3 regions of the Sphingobium sp. TomMM35A genome follow, and region 1 is predicted to be linked to each of the others. Evidence: riboswitches for the same ligand, from Rfam matches in the RefSeq annotation. Region 1 holds a riboswitch; each other region holds the start of a gene.
What was found. A riboswitch is a leader RNA that binds a small molecule or an ion and turns the genes downstream of it on or off. The one in region 1 is predicted to bind cobalamin.
Positions count from the first base shown of each region.

Region 2: linked by a shared signal. The riboswitch ahead of ACYU8T_RS15055 (TonB-dependent receptor) and the one ahead of ACYU8T_RS13365 (HoxN/HupN/NixA family nickel/cobalt transporter) in region 1 are both predicted to bind cobalamin.
Region 3: linked by a shared signal. The riboswitch ahead of ACYU8T_RS00500 (TonB-dependent receptor plug domain-containing protein) and the one ahead of ACYU8T_RS13365 (HoxN/HupN/NixA family nickel/cobalt transporter) in region 1 are both predicted to bind cobalamin.

Region 1 covers NZ_BSRC01000002.1:44,491-51,625, forward strand. The annotation lists gene cobW (cobalamin biosynthesis protein CobW) at 1-452, opposite strand, end outside; gene ACYU8T_RS13365 (HoxN/HupN/NixA family nickel/cobalt transporter) at 449-1,498, opposite strand; cobalamin riboswitch at 1,672-1,916, opposite strand; gene ACYU8T_RS13370 (formate dehydrogenase accessory sulfurtransferase FdhD) at 2,004-2,786, shown strand; cobalamin riboswitch at 2,834-3,023, shown strand; gene ACYU8T_RS13375 (DUF1636 domain-containing protein) at 3,182-3,589, shown strand; gene cobT (nicotinate-nucleotide--dimethylbenzimidazole phosphoribosyltransferase) at 3,586-4,602, shown strand; gene ACYU8T_RS13385 (histidine phosphatase family protein) at 4,623-5,165, shown strand; gene ACYU8T_RS13390 (adenosylcobinamide-GDP ribazoletransferase) at 5,162-5,872, shown strand; gene ACYU8T_RS13395 (threonine-phosphate decarboxylase) at 5,869-6,846, shown strand; gene cbiB (adenosylcobinamide-phosphate synthase CbiB) at 6,809-7,135, shown strand, end outside.
Region 2 covers NZ_BSRC01000002.1:424,300-431,434, reverse strand. The annotation lists gene ACYU8T_RS15090 (cbb3-type cytochrome c oxidase subunit I) at 1-803, shown strand, start outside; gene ACYU8T_RS15085 (hypothetical protein) at 800-931, shown strand; gene ACYU8T_RS15080 (cytochrome c oxidase subunit 3) at 928-1,542, shown strand; gene ACYU8T_RS15075 (hypothetical protein) at 1,539-1,823, shown strand; gene ACYU8T_RS15070 (c-type cytochrome) at 1,820-2,248, shown strand; gene ACYU8T_RS15065 (cytochrome c oxidase assembly protein) at 2,221-2,964, opposite strand; gene ACYU8T_RS15060 (hypothetical protein) at 3,088-3,330, opposite strand; gene ACYU8T_RS15055 (TonB-dependent receptor) at 3,563-5,521, opposite strand; cobalamin riboswitch at 5,762-6,008, opposite strand; gene ACYU8T_RS15050 (hypothetical protein) at 6,220-6,399, opposite strand; gene ACYU8T_RS15045 (LysR family transcriptional regulator) at 6,578-7,135, opposite strand, start outside.
Region 3 covers NZ_BSRC01000001.1:97,695-104,829, reverse strand. The annotation lists gene ACYU8T_RS00505 (ABC transporter substrate-binding protein) at 113-952, shown strand; gene ACYU8T_RS00500 (TonB-dependent receptor plug domain-containing protein) at 989-2,857, opposite strand; cobalamin riboswitch at 3,024-3,286, opposite strand; gene mobA (molybdenum cofactor guanylyltransferase) at 3,314-3,847, shown strand; gene cobA (uroporphyrinogen-III C-methyltransferase) at 4,007-4,789, opposite strand; gene ACYU8T_RS00485 (molybdopterin-dependent oxidoreductase) at 4,776-7,135, opposite strand, start outside.

The DNA.
Region 1 (7,135 bases):
GCCGCAGCCAGCGCGGCTTCATCATGGGCAAAGCGCCCGGCTGCCAGCGCATCCGCATCGATGAGTGCAATGACGCCGTCCACCGTTGCCCGCGTCCGGATATCGGGCCACTGAAACGCTTTCACCAGTGGCTTGGGCAGTGCGAGCCCTGAGGTTTCGATAATGATGTGATCGGGCGGCACGTCCCGGTCCAGCAGCCGCTGCATGGTGGGCAGGAAATCGTCCGCCACGGTGCAACAGATGCAGCCATTGGCAAGCTCGATGATATCCTCGTCCGGGCAGGCTTCATCGCCGCAGCCCTTCACCAGCGATCCGTCTACGCCGACATCGCCAAATTCGTTGATGATGAGGGCGAGCCGACGCCCGCCCGCATTTTCGATCAGGTGGCGGATCAGCGTCGTCTTTCCGGCACCCAGAAAGCCCGTGATGACCGTGGCGGAAACCTTGCTCATAATGTCTGTCCTTTGTTGGGGATGAGCACGTCGATCTCGTCGAAGCGCTTCCAGCGGTAGATGATCCAGCTCACCAGCCAGCAGGCGGCGAACAGGCCTATGATGAAAAAGCCGAGGCTGTTGAAATGCTCGCCCAGACGGGCGGCGATCGACCAGATGCCGCCGGTCAGGCCCAGCTTGTCGCCCAGCAGCGCCGCCGCCTCGATCCCGCCGATGACGATGGCGACCAGCGCCGACACCAGCGTGATGGTGATGTTATAGTAAAGTTTGCGGATCGGCTTCACGAACGCCCATTGATAGGCGCCCATCATCAGCGCGCCGTCCGCCGTGTCGATGAGCGCCATGCCCGCCGCAAACAGCAGGGGAAATATAAGCACCGTTGCGATTGAAAGGCCGCTCGCCGCCTGACCCGCCGACAGGCCGAGGATGGCCACCTCCGTCGCCGTGTCGAATCCCAGACCAAAGAGAAATCCGAGCGGCGCCATGTGCCAGCTACGCGTGACGAGGCGGAACAGCGGCCGGAACAGGCGCGACAACATGCCCCGATTGCCCAGCAGAATGTCCATGTCCTCATCGACATAGCTTCCACCGTTGCGAACATGATTGAACGTCTTCAGAACAGACCGCAGGATGATGAGGTTCATCGCCGCAATAGCGAAGAGGAAGCTTGCGGAGATGATCGTGGCGATCGTGCCGCCGATCTCCCCCGCCGCCTCGACGCGGCTGAGGGCACTGGCGGCAAAGGCGATGAGGACCGCCGCGATCAGCACGATCGCGCTATGCCCGATGGCGAACCACAGGCCCACGGTCAGCGGCTGCTGCCCGTCCTGCATCAGTTTGCGCGTCACATTGTCGATGGCGGCGATATGGTCGGCGTCCACCGCATGTCGCAGGCCCAGGCTCCAGGCGAGCAGGGCGGTGCCCAGCATCATCGTATCGCCCGAGAAGATCATCAGGGCGCATATCCAAAGGCCGATATTGGCGGCGATCAGCAGCGCGAACATCCATGTCGCGCGGCGGCGCAGCGCCGGAACTTGCATAACCATCGGACGGCTTGGCTCCCGTCTGCGTCAGCGAGACTGGACGGGACCTCCGCTATGCGGCCAGCACGACGCGCCGGACGGACGCATCTTAGCGCCCGGCACGCATGCCGGTGCGGTCCCGCCGCACGCGTCGCTCAGACGGAATACCGTGCCCCGGCCATCCCCTGGGCCAAAGCAAGAGCGACCAGACGCCGGCAGGTCTCCTGGCTTGCGGGTCATCGCTCGACACATGGCCTTCCCAGGCCTCGCATGATTTAGCGTCCGGCCCAGTGGCTGACCCTCCGGCGGTAACGGAAAGTCGCTATGCGTCTCGCTCACCGCTTACAGTTGCAGGGACAGCCGCGGATTTGGGCGCCTGACCGGCAGCCCGCACCGCATTCCCTTTGAAGCCCGTTCGGGCACCGGCGCGATCGGGGCTGTGCATAGATGGCTTGACCGGCAAAGGAAAGCGGCAGTTGCATGGTTGCGTGATATTGCAGGGCGCATCCCGCCCGCCTAGACCGGCGCTATGCCGTCTCCTTTCTCCTTCACCCGCATTAGCCCAGAGGGCGACGCATCGCCCGTGGAGCGCGATCTGGCGGAAGAGATGCCCGTCGCGATCGAGTTTAACGGCGTTGGATATGCGGTTCTGATGGCGACGCCAGGGGACGTGGCCGAACTGGTTCAGGGCTTCGCGCTTGCCGAGCGGCTGGTCCTGCCATCGGACGCGCCGCTCGACGTTGACGTCCATGTAACGGAGCAGGGCCTCGTCGCCCGCGCTACGCTTCCGCCGGAGCGGGTGGAGGGACTGCTCGGCCGCGTCCGTCACCGCGTCTCCGATTCCTCCTGCGGCTTATGCGGCGTCGAAAATCTGGAGCAGGCGCTGCGGCCCCTGCCCGCCGTGACAGCCCGCTCGACCGCAGGCCGGGCAGCTATCTTCCGGGCGTCGGGCGATCTTGCCGAGCATCAACCGCTCAATCGGCAAACCGGTGCTGTCCATGCCGCTGCCCTGGCGGGGGCAGATGGCGCAATCCGCCTCGTTTATGAGGATGTGGGCCGCCACAACGCGTTCGACAAGCTGATCGGGGCGATGCGGCGGCGGCAATTGTCATGGGATGGCGGCTTTGCGCTACTGTCCTCGCGCTGTTCCTATGAGCTGGTGGAGAAGGCGGCGCTCGCTAATTGCCCGTTGCTCGTCACCATATCCGCCCCCACCCGCCTCGCTGCCGAACGCGCCGCCAGCGCTGGGTTGCCGATCATCGTGCTGGCGCGGGCAGACGCCATGCTGGCGGCGGGCGGGCCGCCCGGCTGACGAGGCGCCGCTTCATCTACCGCTTGCGGGCTTGGTCCTGCCTCATTATCAGCAGCGCCGCGACAGGTTCCCCGCTTGGGGATCAAAAGGGAAGTCGGGTGCAATGCCCGCGCTGCCCCTGCAACTGTAAGCGGTGAGTGGACCGGCCACGCAGCCATTGGGGGAGTATCTCCCGAGAAGGCGGCCGATGCGCATCGACCCGTGAGCCAGGAGACCTGCCTGCCGCAGTCGTTCTTCGACCGGACAGGGTGTACCGGACGAACGGGGTTCCCCGCGCGGACGACAGCCATCGCCTTGCCCGCCACTGGCCGGGCAGGGCCGTTGCGGTTCGATTTTGCAGGGAGGGCCATGATGCCGGTCTTTCATGTTCAGATGATTATAAAAGCGTGCCGCTGATGCTGCGTGCCGTCGAAAACAGCGCGTCGGTGGTCGTCTGTTCGACCTGCCGCCTGTCCGCAGACCAACGGGAAGACAGCGAAGGGCGCCGCGGCGGTGCGCTGCTGGTCGATGCCATGCGCGGGCTTCAGGCGCAGGAGCCTGCCTATGAAGCGATCGCCGTGCAGGACATGCCCTGCCTCTTCGCCTGCCAGCGGCATTGCACCGTCCATGTGCGCGGCCCTGGCAAGGTCGGTTATGTGCTGGGCGACTTCACCCCGGACGCGGATGCCGCGCGCGCCATCCTCGACTATGCCCTGCGCCATGCCGCCAGCGAAGAGGGCGTCGTGCGCTACGCCGAATGGCCGCAGGGGGTTAAGGGGCACTTCATCGTCCGGACGCCGCCCGAGGGCTTTGTCTGCACATGATCCGCTTTGAAGACCGCGACGGTTTTCAGGCCGCGCTCGCAACACTTCCTGGGAACGACGCGACGGCGATCGACGCTGCGGCGGCGCGGCAGGCTTCTTTGACGAAGCCCGCCGGATCACTAGGCCGCCTGGAGGAAATTGCCCTCTTCATGGCGGGCTGGCAGAGCCGCGAGTATCCGCGCGCCGACCGTATCCGCGCCGCCATCTTCGCTGGCAATCACGGCGTTGCCGCACGGGGCGTCAGCGCCTTTCCAGCGTCCGTCACTGCGCAGATGGTCGCTAACTTCCAATCTGGCGGCGCGGCGATCAATGCGCTTGCGGGCGCTTGCGGAGCCGATCTGGTGATCGTCCCGCTTTCCCTTGAACAGCCCACCGCCGACATATGCGAGGCCCCGGCCATGACGGAGGCCGAGTGCCTCGAATCCCTGAACGCAGGCGCTGCCGTGGTCCCTGAAGATTGCGACCTGCTCTTCGCCGGAGAGATGGGCATCGCCAACACCACCCCCGCCGCCGCGCTGTGCCTTCACGCCTTCGGCGGCGAGGCGCAGGACTGGACGGGGAGGGGAACGGGCATCGACGAAGTAGCCCTCGCCCGCAAGACGGAGGCCGTCCGCGTCGCGCTTGCCCTGCATGCATCCCATTGCACCGACGCCTTCGAAACGCTTCGCCGCCTCGGCGGTCGGGAGATCGCCGCCATGGCAGGTGCGATCCTAGCCGCGCGGATGATGCGCGTGCCGGTGCTGCTCGACGGCTTTATCTGCGGCGCCGCGATCGCTCCCCTCGCGCGCGACAATCCCGCCATCACTCAACATTGCCTGGCTGCCCACTGCTCAGCCGAAGCAGGCCATGCCCGGCTGCTCGAAAAGCTCGGCCTCAACCCGCTGCTGCACCTCGGCATGCGCTTGGGCGAGGGAAGCGGCGCGGCCGTCGCGGCACAGCTCATCCGCTCGGCCCTCGCGGCGCATGCGCATATGGCGACCTTCGCGCAAGCCGCCGTCGCGGGCGCGCTATGAGCCCGTTGACGCTCCACCTGATGCGGCATGGAGCACCACAAACGCCCGGACTTATGCTCGGTCACACGGACATGCCGCCTGATCCAGCCGCCATGCAGCTGTGCATCGATCGATCACGCGCGCTCACATTCGACTGTCTGACCAGCTCCGGCCTGGCACGCGCCAGCACGCCCGCCACGCTGATCGCCATCGATCGTCAAGCCGCCCATCGGATCGACCCGCGCTGGCGCGAACTGAACTTCGGCGAATGGGAGGGCATGGACCCCGCCACGCTTCCAGCCGGCGACACTGCCCGCTTCTGGTCGTCTCCCGACGACTATCCTCCGCCAGGCGGCGAAAGCTGGTCCGACCTCTGCCACCGTGTTAGCGCGGCACTGCGCGACGTAGGGGAGCCCACCCTCATCCTCACGCACGCAGGAGCGATCCGTGCTGCGCTGACGGTGCTTTGCGGCCTGAATTATCAGCAGGCCTGGGCGATCGATATCCCCTATTCGGCGGTGCTCACGCTGCGCTTCTGGCCCGGAGACAATCCCGGCGCGCAGATCACAGGCCTCGTAACATGACCCGCCTCATCCTTGCCCTGCAACTCATGACCCGCCTGCCGCTCCCGAACGTAGGCGCGGACGAAAACGACTTCGTCGCCGCTATCCGCTGGTTCCCCGCAACAGGCATCATCGTCGGCCTGACGGTCGCCGCCGCCATGACAATGGGCTTGCAGAGCGATCCCTGGATCGCCGCCTTGCTCAGCCTCATTGCCTGGGTCGCCATGACGGGAGCGCTCCATCTCGATGGCCTGGGCGACATAGCCGACGGGGCCGGAGCAGCGCATCATGACCGGGAAAAGCTGTCCGCCGTCCTTGCTGATCCGCACATCGGCAGCTTCGGCGTCGTCTCGATCGCCCTGCAATTGCTCACAAAGCTCGTCCTGCTCCGCCTGTGCGCGGAGCATGTCCCGCCGCTAGCCCTTGTCGCCGTGCCCTTCGCAGCCCGGATTGGCCCGCTCGCCTGGACCCTGTGGCTCCCGCCGCTTCACCAGGGTCTCGCCAGCCGCTTCCGCGACGGTATCGGCGCGTCGCATCTGTTGGGCTGGACAGTATTGGCCGCAGCCCTCTGCCTGATGATCCCCCCGCTCTTGTCCGCCGCCCTCTTCATCCCATTATGGGCATGGTGGTTGCGCAGTCGCATCGGCGGCATTTCGGGAGACGGCCATGGCGCGGGCATAGAGCTTGTTGAAAGCGGCTTGCTCTTCGCGCTGGTGCTGGCGCGATGAGCGGCATCTTCCACTGGCATGGCGGGCGCCTCGCCGCTGCGCGTCAGCATTACAAGGAGGCGCGCCTTCCCTGGATCGATCTCTCTACCGGCATAAACCCGCTCGCCTGGCCCGGCGCGACTGCGATAAAGACCGATTGGCGATCGCTCCCAGATCCCGCAGCACTCGCCGATCTCGAACAGGCCGCCGCCGCCCATTTCGGCGTTACCACCGGCCATATCTGCGCTTTGCCCGGCAGCGAGACCGGCCTGCGCCTGCTCGGCCATCTGCTCGACGCCCCCGCCTGCCACATCCAACCGTCCTACCGCACCCATGCGCAGGCTTTCCCGAATATGCATGCCTTGCAGCAGCCGGAAGCTGCACCGCCGGGTACCGCGCTCCTCCTCGCCAATCCCAACAATCCTGATGGCCGCCTCTACACGCGGGCGCAGATGTGGCAGCTTCTGTGCCGTCAGGAAAAGCGGGGCGGCTGGCTGATCGTCGATGAAGCCTTCGCCGACTGCATGCCTGCCGCCAGCATCGCCAGCGAGGTTGCCGATAACCGAAGCCTGATCATCCTCCGATCCTTCGGCAAGTTCTTCGGCTTGGCGGGGGTGAGATTAGGTTTCCTCCTCGGGCCATCCGCCATTGTCGCTGCCTGCCGCCGTCTGCTGGGAGATTGGCCGCTATCCGCGGCGGCGATCGATTTCGGCCGGGCTGCCTATCGCGACCGGCGCTGGATCGACGAGACGGTCGCGAGCTTGACCACTCGCGCGGCCCGCCTTGACGCGCTGCTCATCCGCCACGGCTTCAGTCCGCGCGGCGATTGCCCGTTATTCCGCCTGATCGATACGCCAGACGCTGCTTCGTTGTTCGATCGCCTTGCGCGGCAAGCGATCCTCACGCGTCCGTTCGAAGATTATCCCCACTGGCTGCGCTTCGGCCTTCCTGCCGGCGATGCCGATCTGGCCCGGCTGGACGAAGCCCTTGGTTGAGTTGGCCGCGCTCTTCCTCGACGCAGTTCTCGGCTGGCCAGCCAGGCTGCAAGCGCGCGTCGGACATCCGGTCGGCGCCTTCGCCCGGATCATCACCGCCTGCGAACGCGGCCTCAACCACCCCGGCTTCAGCACCCCGCGCCGCCGGACAGGTGGCATCCTCACGCTGCTGATCCTCCTGGCAATCACCATCGCGGTCGCCTGGGGTGCCGATCGCCTTCTTCGTCAACTGCTCGGGTCCTGGGCCTGGGTGGGGCTCGCGCTTGCGGCCTGGCCTGCTCTCGCGCAG
Region 2 (7,135 bases), 380 kb from region 1:
ACGCGCTGTACACGGCCGCGAGCATGGCGATCGCCTTGCCTGCCGGTATCCAGATATTCTGCTTCATCGCTACGATCGCACTTGGCAAGCCAAGTTACCGCACGCCATTGCTGTGGATCATCGCATTCATCCTGACCTTCGTGGTCGGTGGGCTGTCCGGCATCATGACGGCGTCGGCGCCGCTCGACCTGCAGCTCACTGACACCTATTTCGTGGTCGCGCACCTTCACTATGTCCTGATCGGCGGAGCGATGTTCCCGCTATTTGGCGCTTTCACCTATTGGTATCCCAAGGCAACGGGCCGGTTGATGTCCGATGGCTGGGGCATCGTAAGTTGCGCGCTGATCGTTGGCGGCTTCAACATCGCCTTTTTTCCGATGCACATATTGGGCCTGATGGGCATGCCACGCCGCATCTATACCTATGGGCCGGAGATGGGCTGGGGTGATCTGAACCTGGTGGCGACCGGGGGAACCGTTATCGCTTCGGTGGGAGCTTCGATCTTCGTGGCGAACGCGTTGATCAGCTATTGGCGCGGGAAAAGATCAGGCGCGGACCCCTGGGGCGGGTCGACGCTGGAATGGGCAACCCGTTCGCCGCCGCCCAACTATGCCTTCGCCGACGTGCCGGTGGTGAAGAGCGCCGCGCCGATGTGGGACAATCCGCTTGAGCCCTTCCCGGTGATGCGGGGTCTTTCGGCCGATGCCGGGAAGCGCTGGTCACGTCCCTGGTGGACGCCAATCCCCAATATCGCCAGCCAAGTCCCGGGCCGTCCATCTGGCCGCTGGTCGCTGCGCTGGTGACATCAGCCTTGTTCGTGGGCAGCATCTACACGCCCTGGGCGCTGGTTTGGGGCGCTGTGCCGCTGGCGCTGGCGTTGACGGCCTGGTTCTGGCCCACGCGGCCACGGCGGAAGGATGCGCGGGCATGACCGATCGGCCAGTTTATGTGCAGGGGGACCTGTCGAGCTTGCCGGAGAGCAAGGATGGTCCGGCAAGCCTTGCCTGGTGGGGCAATGCCGGTTTCATGCTGATCGAAGGAACCGCCTTTTTGCTGGCGGGCGGGTCTTATCTCTACCTGATGGTGGCGGGTTCCGATTGGCCGCCGAAGGGGTTCGCGCCTCCGCAGCTGGTCTGGGGCATCGTCTTCACGATCGGGCTGTTGCTCAGTGAAATTCCGAACCGTTGGCTGATCAAGAAGGCCAGGGCGAGGGATGAGAAAGCTGTGCGTATCGGCATCATCATCATGACGCTGGCCGCGTTTCTCCTGTTCATACCGCGTGCGTTGGAGTTCACTGCGTTGGGGCTGCGCTGGGATGAGCATGCCTATGGGTCGGTGCTGTGGATGCTGATGATCCTGCACACGGTTCATCTGATCACCGACTGGGGAGACACGCTGGTGCTCGCGCTCTGGCTGCACACGCATGAAGTGGGCGACCGGCAGTTTGCTGATGTGGAGGACAATGCGAATTACTGGCGGTTCGTCGAGCTCAGCTGGCTGCCGCTTTATGCCTTGATCTACTGGGCGCCGAGGCTGGCATGAGCAGGAACGCGCGCTACGCCATCCTTTTCGCCGGGCCTCCGCTGCTCTGGTTCGCGAGCCAGCAGGGGATCAGCTTTTTCCTGCATGCCTGGTGCCGAGCGGGCACATATTGGCCGGGCGCTGGGATTGCGCTGTTTTTGCTGATCGCTGGCGCTGCTTCCTGGGGGCTGGTGAGGCTGGCGCCGGGGAAATGGGGTGCGTTGTTGTGGGTCGGGATATTCTTTCTGGCGTTGATGTTCCAGGCTCTGGCTCTGCTGATCCTGGAGGGGTGCCGGGCATGAGGCGCGTTCCTGGCAGCTTGTGGCTTGTAGCGGTGTTGGCTGGCTTTGGCGCCGTGGGAGCGATTGGCAGCTTCGCCGTGCAACAGCGGCAGGAGATGAGCAGGCAGGAAGAGCATGCGCAGGCGCTGACGGGCGGCGTTGTGGAACGGGGCGAGCGGGCGATCGTGGCGAGGCAATGTAGCGCCTGTCATGAGATACCTGGCATAGCGGCATCGCGTGGGGCGGTGGGCCCCTCCCTGGCTGGTTTCGCCGCGCGCAAAACCGTGGCGGGGATGCTGCGGAACGATCCGGACGCGCTGGTGCGGTGGATCCGCTATCCGCAATCGGTGGTGCCGGGCAACGCCATGCCGAACATGGGCATAGGGGAGAAGGAAGCGCGCGACATCGCCGCTTATCTCTATACCCTTTCGCCCAGGGAAACATAGGCTGGCCCGTCATCCTGCTGTTCGGCAAGCATGTGCCAGGCGTAGAAGAGGGCGGCGGCGAGATAGAGCGTGCCGCCGGGAATCCACATGAGGATGCCTGCAAGCTGCTGGTCGTCCAGCGGGCTCATGCCCCAGGGCTGGGTTGTCAGCCAGTGCGGGCGGTAGAGGGCGCTTTGGGCAAAGGCGAGCAACGCGCCGAGCAAGCTCATCTGCATCATGGTTGCGAACAGGGCGATGATCCGGCCGGGGAGTTCCGAGCGAGCGAGAGCGTGCCAGAAGCCGGTGGCGGAGAGAAGGATGCTGAGTTGCATCAGCCAGAAGGCGGCGGAATTGGACAGCGCCAGATCATATGCTGGCGGAGCGTGCCAGAACCAGAGGACCAGCGCCTGAAGAACCGTCCAGCTGGCGAGCGATCCGCGTTTGGGGAGCATGGCTGCCGCGCGGGCGAGCAGGGGGGCGGCTATCAGGATCAAGACGAGATGGTGGACTGACCGGGCGGAGAAGAGAGCCGAGCCGATCGCGCAGAAAGGGGAAATGTAGAGGATCGCCCAGATGCCGGTGAAGGCGATCGCGGGTTTTCGGGAAGGGGGAGGAAGGCGCAGGGAGAGAAAGAGTGTGGCGGCGATGGCCAGCAGCAATAGCGGGTCCCAGTTCCACCGGGTCCAGAACTCCGCGGGCAGGGGAGCGGTGCCGCAATAGGGGGTGGGATTTTCCAACCGGGACGATCCTCTGTTTCCATCACCAAGTCGTGAGGGGGAGGATCGTTCCCATGAAGGAAATGGTGAATTGAAAGGGTTTTTGGAGATTTGGGGCCGAAAATTAACCTGAAGGTCAAAAATTCAGGCGGCGCTGTTGGCTGCGTGGATGCCAAAGGCCATGCGGGCGGCGTTGAGCGTATATTCATATTCTTCGCTGCCCGGCACGAGATCATGCCAGTTCTTGTGCGATATTGCAGCGAAACTGTCCTGCCAAATCTTGCAGGCTACCAGTTGTATTTCGGTTTCCTTGGGCGCGCGCTGCGCTTCCAGGCAGTCGCGCAAGATGGCGTGAAAAACGGCGCCCCGCAAAGGTGGGTGGGTCATGGACATCCTCTCCTGGCAACTGATTCTTTGTCCAGATTGCCGTAAGGGAAAGTTGCACAGCGGCGAAAGCGCGTCAACCATAGCCCAAAATTTCCATGCTGAACTCCAAGACTTTTAACCTGTTTAAATAAAGAATGTCTGGCTTTTACTTTACGAACACTTCCGTCCCATAAGTAAGTCGTTGATCGCGAAGGCCGGTCTCCTGCCAACGACCAGCCTTCGCCTTCAACTGTCAGAAGAGGAACTTGACGCCGCCGCGCACCGTTCGCGGTTCGACGACGCGGCTCAGCCGTCCTTCGACCGGCTCCGCATCGGCGGCGGGGATGTAGGATTCGTAATAATAGGCGATGTCCTTGTCCCGGCTGCCCAGGATATTGAGCAGTTCGGCATAGATCTGCACCCGCTTCCCCTTCCAGGCGGCGCGGGCATTGACGACAGTGCTGCCGGGATCGCGCACGCTATTATCCTCGATCAGGGGAGAGGGCCCGAGATGGCGGACGCGGATGCTGGCTTCCCATGGATCGAGGACGATAGCCGCCCCGGCGGACGCTGCGTTCCTGAAGGCGTTGGGGATATGATCGCCATTGGTGTAGCGGCTGTGGCTGGCGGTGTAATTGCCGTCGAAGGCAAGCCAGGGGAGTGGCCGCCAGAAGGCGACAAGCTCATAGCCATGGCGGCGGCTGGCTCCGCTGGGTTCGACCGCGTTGGAATCGCCGACGAAGCGCAACTCGCTGCCGACGTTCAGCCACCAATAGGTTGCGGTGAAGGTGAAGCCGGGAAGCTGAAGGCGGCCGCCCAGTTCCTTGCCGGTGCCGCGCACGAGCATGGGAACAGGCGTGTCCACATTGACCGCGCCGCGCGCATCGTTGGAATGGAAGCCCCGGCCCCAATTGGCATAGAGTTCGACCTGCGGGGTAATTGCCCATGCGGCCGACGCCTTGGGAGAGACGAGCGTGTCCGAGCCGCTGCCTTCACCCAACGCGGCGGCGACGGCGTCCCGGCTGCGGACATCATAATGATAATAGTCGCCGCGCACCCCGCCGGTGATGCGCAGGCCGGGAAGGGGCGTGACGGTCGCTTCGCCATAAAGCGCGGCCGAGCCTTGGTTGACGCGATAGCGCCCAAGCGAGGAGAGGAAAGCGCGCCCTGCGGTTCGGTTGACGCCGACATTGCCGATCGCGTCATAACGGTTTTCCGTGCCGAGCTTCAGTTGCAGCGCTGGATCGGCATCCCAGCGCTTTTCGCCCGTGAGGCCGAGAACCCAGCGGCGGTCGAATTGCTGTATCTGCGCGCTGGTGCCGTCGGGGTCGGTGTAAGTGGGGTTCGAGAACATCGTCCAGTCGTAGAACTGGGCATAAAGATTGGCGCGCCATGTCGGCTGAATGGTGGCGAGATTGCCGATAATGCGGGTGGTTTCACCGCGCGCGGACGGATCGGGCGAACAGAAGACATCGGGGCAGAGCGGCGTGCCTACGATGCGCTCGGGAATTTGCTCGGTCGGGCGCCATGTCGCGCGATAGGCGTGAAGCGTGGCGTCGATCTTCCCGGCCCCTGTGGGGAGCGTATATTTGGCGAAGCCCGCATAATGGCGCAGATGTTCAGGCTCCTGCCATGGCCCGTCATAGGCCTTGGCCTGCGCGACCAGGGTGAGATGGCCCGCGCCCGCCTTTACGGTCCCGCCCGACGCCAGCCTGCGCCAGCCGAAGGAGCCGCCCTCCGCCGCGACCCATGGCCGGTCATAGCCGTCGATCGTGGTCATATAGGCCGCGCCCGCAAGCGCGAAGTCGCCGCCATCGGCGCGATAGGGACCTTTGCGAAAATCCTCACGCGCGATGATTTCCGGGATGAGCCCGTTGAGGTCGAGATAGCCCTGGCCGTGGCCATGGCTGCGGAAGTTCATCTGAACCCCGTCGATATAGGTGGTGAAGTCCGACCCATGGTCGAGGTTGAAACCGCGCAGGAAATATTGATTGGCCTTGCCGCTGCCCGAATGCTGGGCCGCGACCATGCCCGGCACGGCTTCGAGCAGTTCGGCGACGCGCAGCAGCGGGCGGACGAGAAGGTCAGCGCCGCCGACGCTGCCTTCGCTCGCCGCATGGGCGGTGCCGATCTTGTCCTCGCCCCGGCCGAAGACGATGATGGCGCTGGCGTCTTCGCCCGCGTCGGCCGCTTCGGCGGCAAAGGCTGGCAGGGGGAGGAGAGTGGCGGTCAGCGCCCAGGCGGCGCGGTGGAAATGATCGGGAAGTTTCACATCATGCACTCCGGGCGTCTGGCGACATCCGGCAAGAGACCTGTCGTCAGGCGACGACCGGCGCACGCCGACGGCCGGACGCCCCCAAGGCGGCCGCCAGCGTCACCGAAGCGGCCTCTTGCCGCTCATTCGTCGCTCAGACGGAGTTCACCGTGCCGCGGCCATCCCCTGGACCAAGGCAAGAGCGACCAGACGCTGGCAGGTATCCTGGCTCGCGGGTCATCGCTTGATGCACGGCCTTCCCAGGCCTCGCAGGATTTAGCGTCCGGCCCAGTGACTTGCCCCAACCTGCCTGTGAGGTGGGGCGATGTGCATCGCGCTCGCCGCTTACAGTTGCAGGGACAGCCCTGGCTTGGGGAGGCGGATGCCTTCCTTACCATGTTCCCTTTTAAGCCTCTTTCGAGGCACCGGCGCGATCATGCCCGGGGGTTGCCCGGGTGAGGGGGCGATAGCGGAGGTGGGGGTGTGGGGCAAGGGGGGGTGGTGGGGATTGCTCCCTCTCCCCTTTAGGGGAGAGGGGTGGGGAGAGGGGGGCGGCGCTGGTTGCTTTACAGTCCCCTCTCCCGCCTTCGCTTCGCTCGGCACCCTCTCCCCTGAAGGGGAGAGGGGAATGGTGGTGCTGGGCCTTCGCGCCAAGATCAGTTCAGGGTCGTGCCTCGTTCTCGCTGGAGGCGGAGGGCCATGGCCTGGTAGCGGACGGCGCGTTCATTGTGGAGGGCGATGGTTGCCTGGTCGGCGCCGCGTAGGCGGGCTTCCCTGGCTTGCCGCGCTTCCTGGGCGGCGCAGGCGGAAAAATGTGACGCGTCATTGGGGCGCATGGCCCATATCCTCTCTCAAGTTTCTTATGGCTCGAACGATAACATCGGCCTTTCCCGCTGCCATTACGCAGGTTAACGCCGGAAAGCTTCTATTTTTTGACAGGAGCCTGGCGAATTTTCGCATAATGGAATTTTGGCTTTTCAGCGGGTTGAGCGGGAGCCCGCCTGCCTTTTTCTATCAACCGCCCCTGTTCCACGGCGCGGCGCGGAAGCTTTCGCGCAAGAATGCGATGAAGGTGTCCACGGCGGCAGGGCGGCCCGCCGCGCGGGGGTGGACGGCGTGGACGGCGAGGTCGGCGGGGCCTTCCCAAGGTTCAAGGACGCGGACGAGGCGTCCGTCCGCGATCAGATCGCCCACGTCCCAGAGCGAGCGCAGGGCGATGCCGACGCCGGTCAGGGCGAGTTCGCGCACGATTTCGCTGCTGTTGGTGCGGACATGGCTTTGGCCGTCGATCAGCTTGCGCGCGCGCCCGTTGACCAATCGCCATGGCAATTGTCCTTCGGCGGCGAGCAGACGGTGGCGGGAGAGGTCAGCTATCCCTTCCGGCGTGCCGTGGGCGGCGAGATAGGCGGGGTTCGCGCAGAGGATGCGGCGGTTGGCGGCGAGATGATGCCCCTCCAGATGGGCGGGAATGTCGCTGGTGATGCGGATCGCAAGGTCGATCCGTTCAGCGAGCAGGTCTTCATAGGCGTCGGACAGGTTGAGTTGGAGGTCGACGCGCGGATGCTGTTCCAG
Region 3 (7,135 bases), on a different contig from region 1:
CAAGGCCGCTGATACAGGTCGTAGTGCTCCTGCGAAGGCAGGAGCCCAGTTGCTTCACTTGAGCTGGGCTCCTGCCTTCGCAGGAGCCCAGCACGTTGCAGAGGCAGGATTGATGCGCGGAAAGATCATCGCGGCGCTTTGTGCGCTCAGCCTCACCAGCGCCGCCCCTGCCCCGCCACGCCGCATCGTGTCGCTCAACACCTGCGCCGACCAATATGTGCTGGCGCTCGCCGATCCGGGTCAGATCGCGGCGTTGAGCCCCTATGGCCATGATCCCGAATTGTCGGCAGCGGTGGCGAAGGCGCGGCGCTTTCCGGTGCTGAAGCGCCCGGCCGAAGAGGTGCTGGCGTTGCGGCCCGACTTGGTGATTGGCTTTCCTGATGGCACAGGCGGCGTGGTCGGCGCGCCCGATGGGCGATGGCGCAAGCTGGGCCTCGCGAGCGCAACCAGCTTCGCCGCAATCCGCGATCAGGTTCGTCAGGTCGCGGCGGCGGTCGGCCAGCGCGCGCGCGGCGAAGCGTTGATCAGGGGCATGGAGCGCGATCTTGCCGCCCTGCCCCGGCGCAAGGGCGGCGGGGTCGCGGCCTATTATCAGCGACGCGGCTACATGACGGGCACGGGCACCCTGGTCGATGAACTGATCCGGCGCGCGGGCCTCGTCAATCTGGCGGAAAAGCTCGGCAAGCCCGCGCTGGCGCAAGTGCCGCTGGAACAGATGATCGCAGCCAAGCCCGACTATCTGATCGTGGAAGAAGGCAGCGAAAACATCGTCGATCAGGGGACGGAGATGCTGCACCATCCCGCGTTGAGATCCATCCCCCGCATCCGTGTGCCCCAGGCCTGGACGGTCTGCGGCGGCCCCGCCTATGTGCAGGCCGCGCGCAGCATCATTGCCCAGGCGGATGCTGCGGGCAAAGAGAGGGCGCAGCCAAAGGCCGCGCCCCGGCGATGAAGCGGGGCGGCCGCCCACCCCGTTCATCTTTCACCGTCAGAAGCGGACACGCACGCCGCCATAGGCCGATCGGCCATAGGTGCTGTAGCCATAGACGGTCGCATATTCTTCGTCCGTGACATTGTCGATGCGGCCGTAAATCTCCAGATGCTCGTTGATCGGCAGCGAGGCGCGGAGGTCCAGCCGGGCGTAGCCGTCGAGACGCTGGGTGTTGGCGGCATCGTTGAAGCTGTCGCCGACCATGGTCACCGTTGCGCCAGTCGACAGGCCGAACGACCAATCATAGTCTGCCGAGACGCTGACGGCATCCTTTGCGCGGCGGGGAAGGCGCTTGCCTTCGTTGAGCCCGCCTTCGGACCGGTCGACAGCGTCGATATAGCTGTAGGCCGCTATGACCGTCAGCGCATCGACGGGCTTCAGCGTCAAGGCTGCTTCCACGCCCTTTGCACGGGTGCGGGTGAGGTTGACATAGCGGCCGAAAGGAAGGGCGAAGCCGTCGAAATAAATCTGGTCGCGGGTGTCGCGGCGAAACGCGGTGACAGAGATCATCGCGCGGCCCTCATCCAGGCTCTGATCGAAGCCGATGTCATAGCTTTTCGACCGTTCGGGCTTGAGGTCGAGATTGCCATAGGTGGCGTCGTAGATCTGGTACAGCGAAGGTGCGCGAAAGCCTTCGCCATAGCTGGCGCGGATATTGGTGCGGCCTTCATTGGGCGTGTAGTTGGCGTTGGCGCCAAAGGTGGTGGCGCCCCCGAATTGGCTGTGATCGTCATGGCGTACGCCGCCGGTAACCGACAAGCCAACAAAAGGCTTTACGACCGCAAGCGCATAGACGCTGTCGATGTTTACCTCTGCTCCGCTGACGACCTTATCGCCTGTGAAGAAGTCGTAGAAGAACGAGTCATATTTGGGCCGCTCATGCTCGTAGCCAAAGACCAGTTTGGCTTGATCCACCGGCTGATAGACGCCTTCATATTCAAATCGCAGGTTGGTGCCTGAATAGCCATAGTCAGGCGCGGAACTGGGCGCGAAGAAATAGTCGCGGTCATTGCGGAACCAGGTCACCGCCGCACGCTGCGTCAACTTGCCGTCGAAAGAGGAAAGGTTGAGCCCCGCATAGCCGACATATTGGTCAAGCTTGCTGCTATCCCTTGATTCAGCCGGCGCGCCAAAGAAGATGTCGGTATCGAGGTCCGCATGGATGTAATAGCCACGCAGGTCGAGGCTGAGATTGTCGGTGAAGGCGAGCTTCAGCTTCGCGTGGGTCGCGATATTTTCATAACCGTCCTTCTCCGTACCGCCCTGTGCCGCGGAGATGCCATCGGTACGGAAATAGGCGACGCCCGCGCTGCCCGATGCGATGCCGGTGCTGCCCGATATGTCAGCCTTTGCATTCAGCGTGTCGGCATAGCCATAATCCACCGATGCGCTGCCGCCAACGCCTTCGCCCGGCTCGGCCGACATGATGTTGACCACGCCGCCGATCGCCTGGCTGCCGTAGACCACCGAATTGGAGCCGCGCAGCACTTCGATGCGGCGGATGTTGCCCGTGAGCAGATTGCCGAAGTCGTAGGCATCGCCAATGACGCTCGGGTCATTGATCTTCACGCCATCGAGCAGCACCAGCGTTTGCGTCGTTTCCGCGCCACGGATCGAAATGCCGGTGACGCCGCCCACGGCATCGGCGCGGTTGAAACGGACGCCGGGCGTGGTGATCAGCAGGTCCGCGACGCTGACATTCTGGCGCGTCTCGATCGTCTTTTCATCGATCACCGTCACGGCCTGCCCGACTTCATCGGTCGGCTGCTCGATGCCGAGCGCGGTGACGACGATTTCGTCTGCGTCTTCGGCAAGCGCTGGGGTGGCGGCGAGGAGCGCCAGCAGCGAGATTCCGGTCTTGAACATATTCTGTCTTCCCTGAGCGCCATGCGACATGAGGCCAGGGCGTCCGCGCGAGCGGCCGGTGCGCGAGGGAGGGAGACGCCAATCCCGTCACGCGCACCGATGCGGCCCTGCGCCGCTTCGTCGCTCAGACGGAAAACCGTGCCCGGGCCGATCCCTGGACCCAGGCAAGAGCGACCATGCGCCGGCAGGTTTCCTGGCTCGCGGGTCGTCGCGGCGATGCACGGGCCTTCCCGGACGCGTGTCCAGTGGCTGGTCCCCCTCGCCTTCCCCTTTTGAAGGCATGCGGGTTTCCGGGTGCATCGCGCTCACCGCTTACAGTTGCAGGGGCAGCTGCGGATTTGGACGGATGAGCCGTCCGCACCGCATTCCCTTTCCGGCGCGATCTTATCGTCAGCGGTTGCCCGCTCACGCCGCGCGCCATAGGGGAAAGCGAGGGTTCTGCCAAGGAGTGGATCGATGCGATTACTGGGCGCTGTGCTTGCCGGGGGACGATCAAGCCGGTTCGGGAGCGACAAGGCGCTGGCGCTGATGCCGGATGGGCGCATGCTGATTGAACATGCGGTAGCAGCAATCGCGCCGCATGTGGAGACGGTGGTGGTCTGCGGGCGGACGGTCGAGGGGATGACCAGCCTCTCCGACCGGCCCGCGCCTGATATGGGACCGCTGGGCGGGCTGAACGCGGCACTGCATCATGCGCGGGACGAAGGCTATGACGCGGTGCTGACGACCGGGTGTGACATGCCGCTCTATCCGGCGGCGCTGGTGGAGGCGCTGGCGGGAGAAGGCGCTGCGGTGTTGAAGGGGCAGCAACTTGCCGGTTTCTGGCCTGCGGGGCTTGCAGATGAACTGGACGCGCATCTGGCTGAGGAGAATAGCCGGTCGATATATGGCTGGCTGGAGCGGATCGGCGCGCGGATCGTGGAGCGGGCGGATATCGTCCTGCCGAATATTAATCGACCGCAGGATCTTGCCGGATTGCCAAAAAGCTAGCTGCGCCGTGCTCCTGCCTTTGCAGGAGCACGTTGCTTATCGTGCTGAGCGGGTTGCACCCTATCGCCGAGCTGAACTTGCCGAAGCCCCCTCCCTTCCTTCCAACTAAGTTCGGGGGCGTTCGGCAAGCTCAGGGCAAAGGTCGCGGAGAGCCGGTCTTCAAAGCTGAAGAGCGACGCTCGTGGCGGCCTCTACTGGCATGGTCGTGCCCGCCACCGCTTCACCAATCAGAAGCAGGGTCGGATCTTCGTCGCTGATCGTGGCCACCAGAAAGGCAAGCGCCGACAGCTTCCCCCGGATCAGGCGTTCGGTGGGCAGCGAGACATTGACCGCCACCATCACCGGCGTCTCGGGATCGCGTCCGGCGGCGATCAGCTGGCGGCTGATCTCTCCGGCGGCGGCGCGCCCCATATAGATGCCGAGCGTGCCCCCGGGACGGGCGAGCGTTTCCCAGTCGAGCTTGAGCGGCTCACCGGCTTTCAGATGCGCGGTCACCAGTGTCAGGCCGCGCGCCTTGCCGCGCAGGGTGAGCGAGGCGTTGCCGCTTGCCGCCGCCGCGCTGGCAGTGGTGATGCCGGGGCAGATGTGGGTGCGGATGCCGTCAGCGGCGAGATGATCCATCTCCTCGGCCGAGCGGCCAAAGACCGACGGGTCGCCGCCTTTCAGGCGCACGACGCGCTTGCCTGCCTTTGCGGCGGCGAGGAGGAGGTCGTTGATGCTTTCCTGATCCTTGCTGTGGCGGCCGGAGCGCTTGCCGACGCTGACGCGCTCGATGCCCTGCGGGATGAGGTCGAGGACGCCGGGGCCGACCAGTGCGTCATAAAAGACGATGTCGGCCGCCGCCATCAGCTTTTCGGCCTTGCGGGTCAGCAGGTCCGGGTCGCCGGGACCTGCGCCGACCAGCCAGACTTCACCGGGGGCGATAAGTTCATTCGGCTGCATGGAGCGTCTCCTGCGGGATTTGGGCGAGGATGTTGGCGAGCGCGGGGCGGCAGGACCCGCAGTTGGTGCCCGCGCCGATCGCCTTGCCGATGGCGGGCACGTCGACCAGGCTCTGGTCGCGAATTGCGGCGACGATCTGGTTGAGGCCGATGTCGAAGCAGACGCAGATGGTCGGGCCTTTGTCAGGCTGGCTGCCGGGGCCGCGCGCCGCGAGGACGGAAGCGCCCACCTCTTCGGCTTCAAGCTGGCCGATGAGCCAGTCGCGCGTGGGGAGCAGGCCGGTGCGGGTCACGAAGAGGACGCCTGCCAGCTTGCCATCCTTGATAATCGCGACGCGGCGGGTGCCACGCGACATATCGACGGCCTCGACCCGGTCGCCCCTGGGCAGGCAGGCTTCGAGCCGGGCGGGATCGCCATTGCCCGCGACCTCGTAAAGCGCGCCGCCCGGCACGGTGACCTTTGTCGCCCACAGGCAGGGAACCCTGGCGGGCTGCTCGCCGCGCAGGATCAGGAAGCCCTTCCACTCGGTCGCGACTTTCTCGATGCTGGCGGGCGTCAGCTTGAAGCCGGGCTGACCGGAATGGGGATCGACCAGCGGGCGGGGGAGCAGGCCGGTGCGGCCGCCGGTCGAGATTTGATCGGTCCAGTGGATCGGGGTGAAAATCTCGCCCCTGCGCTGGCCCTCGCTGAACGCCACGCGGAAGATGCTGTTGCCCTGCGCCGTGAAAACCCGGGCCAGGTCGCCATGGGCAATGCCCAGTTCCTGTGCGTCCTCGGCATGGATTTCGACAAGCGGCTCCTCCCGATGACGGGCGAGCTTCGCCGACAGGCCGGTGCGCGTCATCGTGTGCCACTGGTCGCGATAACGGCCGGTGTTGAGCGTCATCGGCCACTGTTGGAGCGGCTCCTGAAGGTCCATCTGCTTGGCGAGTACCAGCCGCGCCTTGCCATCGGGGGTGGAGAAGCGACCATCCGCGAAGGGCTTGTCGCCACCCCAGCGGAAGGGCTCCATCGCCTCATAGGCGTCGTTGCCGATGGTCGCCTGCGCGCGCAGGTTGAGCAGCCGTGCACCATCATTCTGATAGGCGGTCAGGCGGGCATGTTCGCGCCAGATGTCGGCGGGCCGATCATAGGCGAAGGCGTTGCGCCAGCCCATGCGACGGCCGACTTCCTTGATGATCCACCAGTCGGGCTTCGCCTCGCCGGGCAGCGCCATGAAGGGGCGCTGGCGGCTGATGGTGCGGTCCGAATTGGTGACGGTGCCGTCCTTCTCTCCCCAGCCAGCAGCGGGCAAGCGAACGTCGGCATAGACGCTGGTGTCGGTGTCGGCGATGATGTCCGAGACGACGAGGAAGGGCACGGTCTCCAGCGCCTCGCGGACCCGGCCTGCGTCGGGCAGCGAGACTGCGGGGTTGGTGGCCATCACCCAGAGCGCCTTGATCCGGCCTTCGTTGATGGCGCGGAACAGGTCGACGGCTTTCAGGCCCGGCTTGGTCGCCATGGTGGGCGCGGCCCAGAAGCGGCCGACGCGTTCCACATTCTCCGGCGCGAAGTCCATATGGGCCGCCAGCGTCGAGGCGAGGCCGCCGACTTCGCGGCCGCCCATGGCGTTGGGCTGGCCGGTGATGGAGAAGGGCGCAGCGCCGGGCTTGCCGATCCGGCCGGTAGCCAAGTGGACGTTGATGATCGCGTTGACCTGATCAGTACCGCGGATCGACTGGTTGATGCCCTGGCTGAACAAGGTGACGGTGCGCGCGGTGGCGGCGAACAGCTTGAAGAATTGCTCCAGCAGCGCGGGCGCGATGTCGCAGGTCTTTGCCGTGGTCCAGAGATCATGGCCGGTGCGGATATGCTCCCAGAAGCCTTCGGGCGCATTGAGATGGTCGGCGATGAACGCAGGGTCGGTGACGCCTTCCTGATCGCACCAGGCGAGCAGACCGCTCATCAGGGCAACGTCGGTGCCAGGCTTTACGGCCAGGTGCAGGTCCGCGCCTTCGCAGGTTTCGGTGCGGCGTGGGTCGATCACGACCAGCTTGGTCCCACGCTCCGCTCGCGCCGCCTGAATGCGCTGATAGACGATCGGGTGGCACCAGGCGGTGTTGGAGCCGACCAGCACGATCAGATCGGCTTCGTCCAGATCGTCGTAGCTGGCAGGCACGATGTCCTCGCCAAAGGCGCGGTTATGGCCCGCGACCGCGCTCGACATGCAAAGGCGGCTGTTGGTGTCGATATTCGCGGTGCCGATGAAGCCCTTCATCAGCTTGTTGGCGACATAATAATCTTCGGTCAGCAACTGGCCCGAGACGTAGAAGGCGACGCTGTCGGGGCCGAAGCGATCGACGGTGT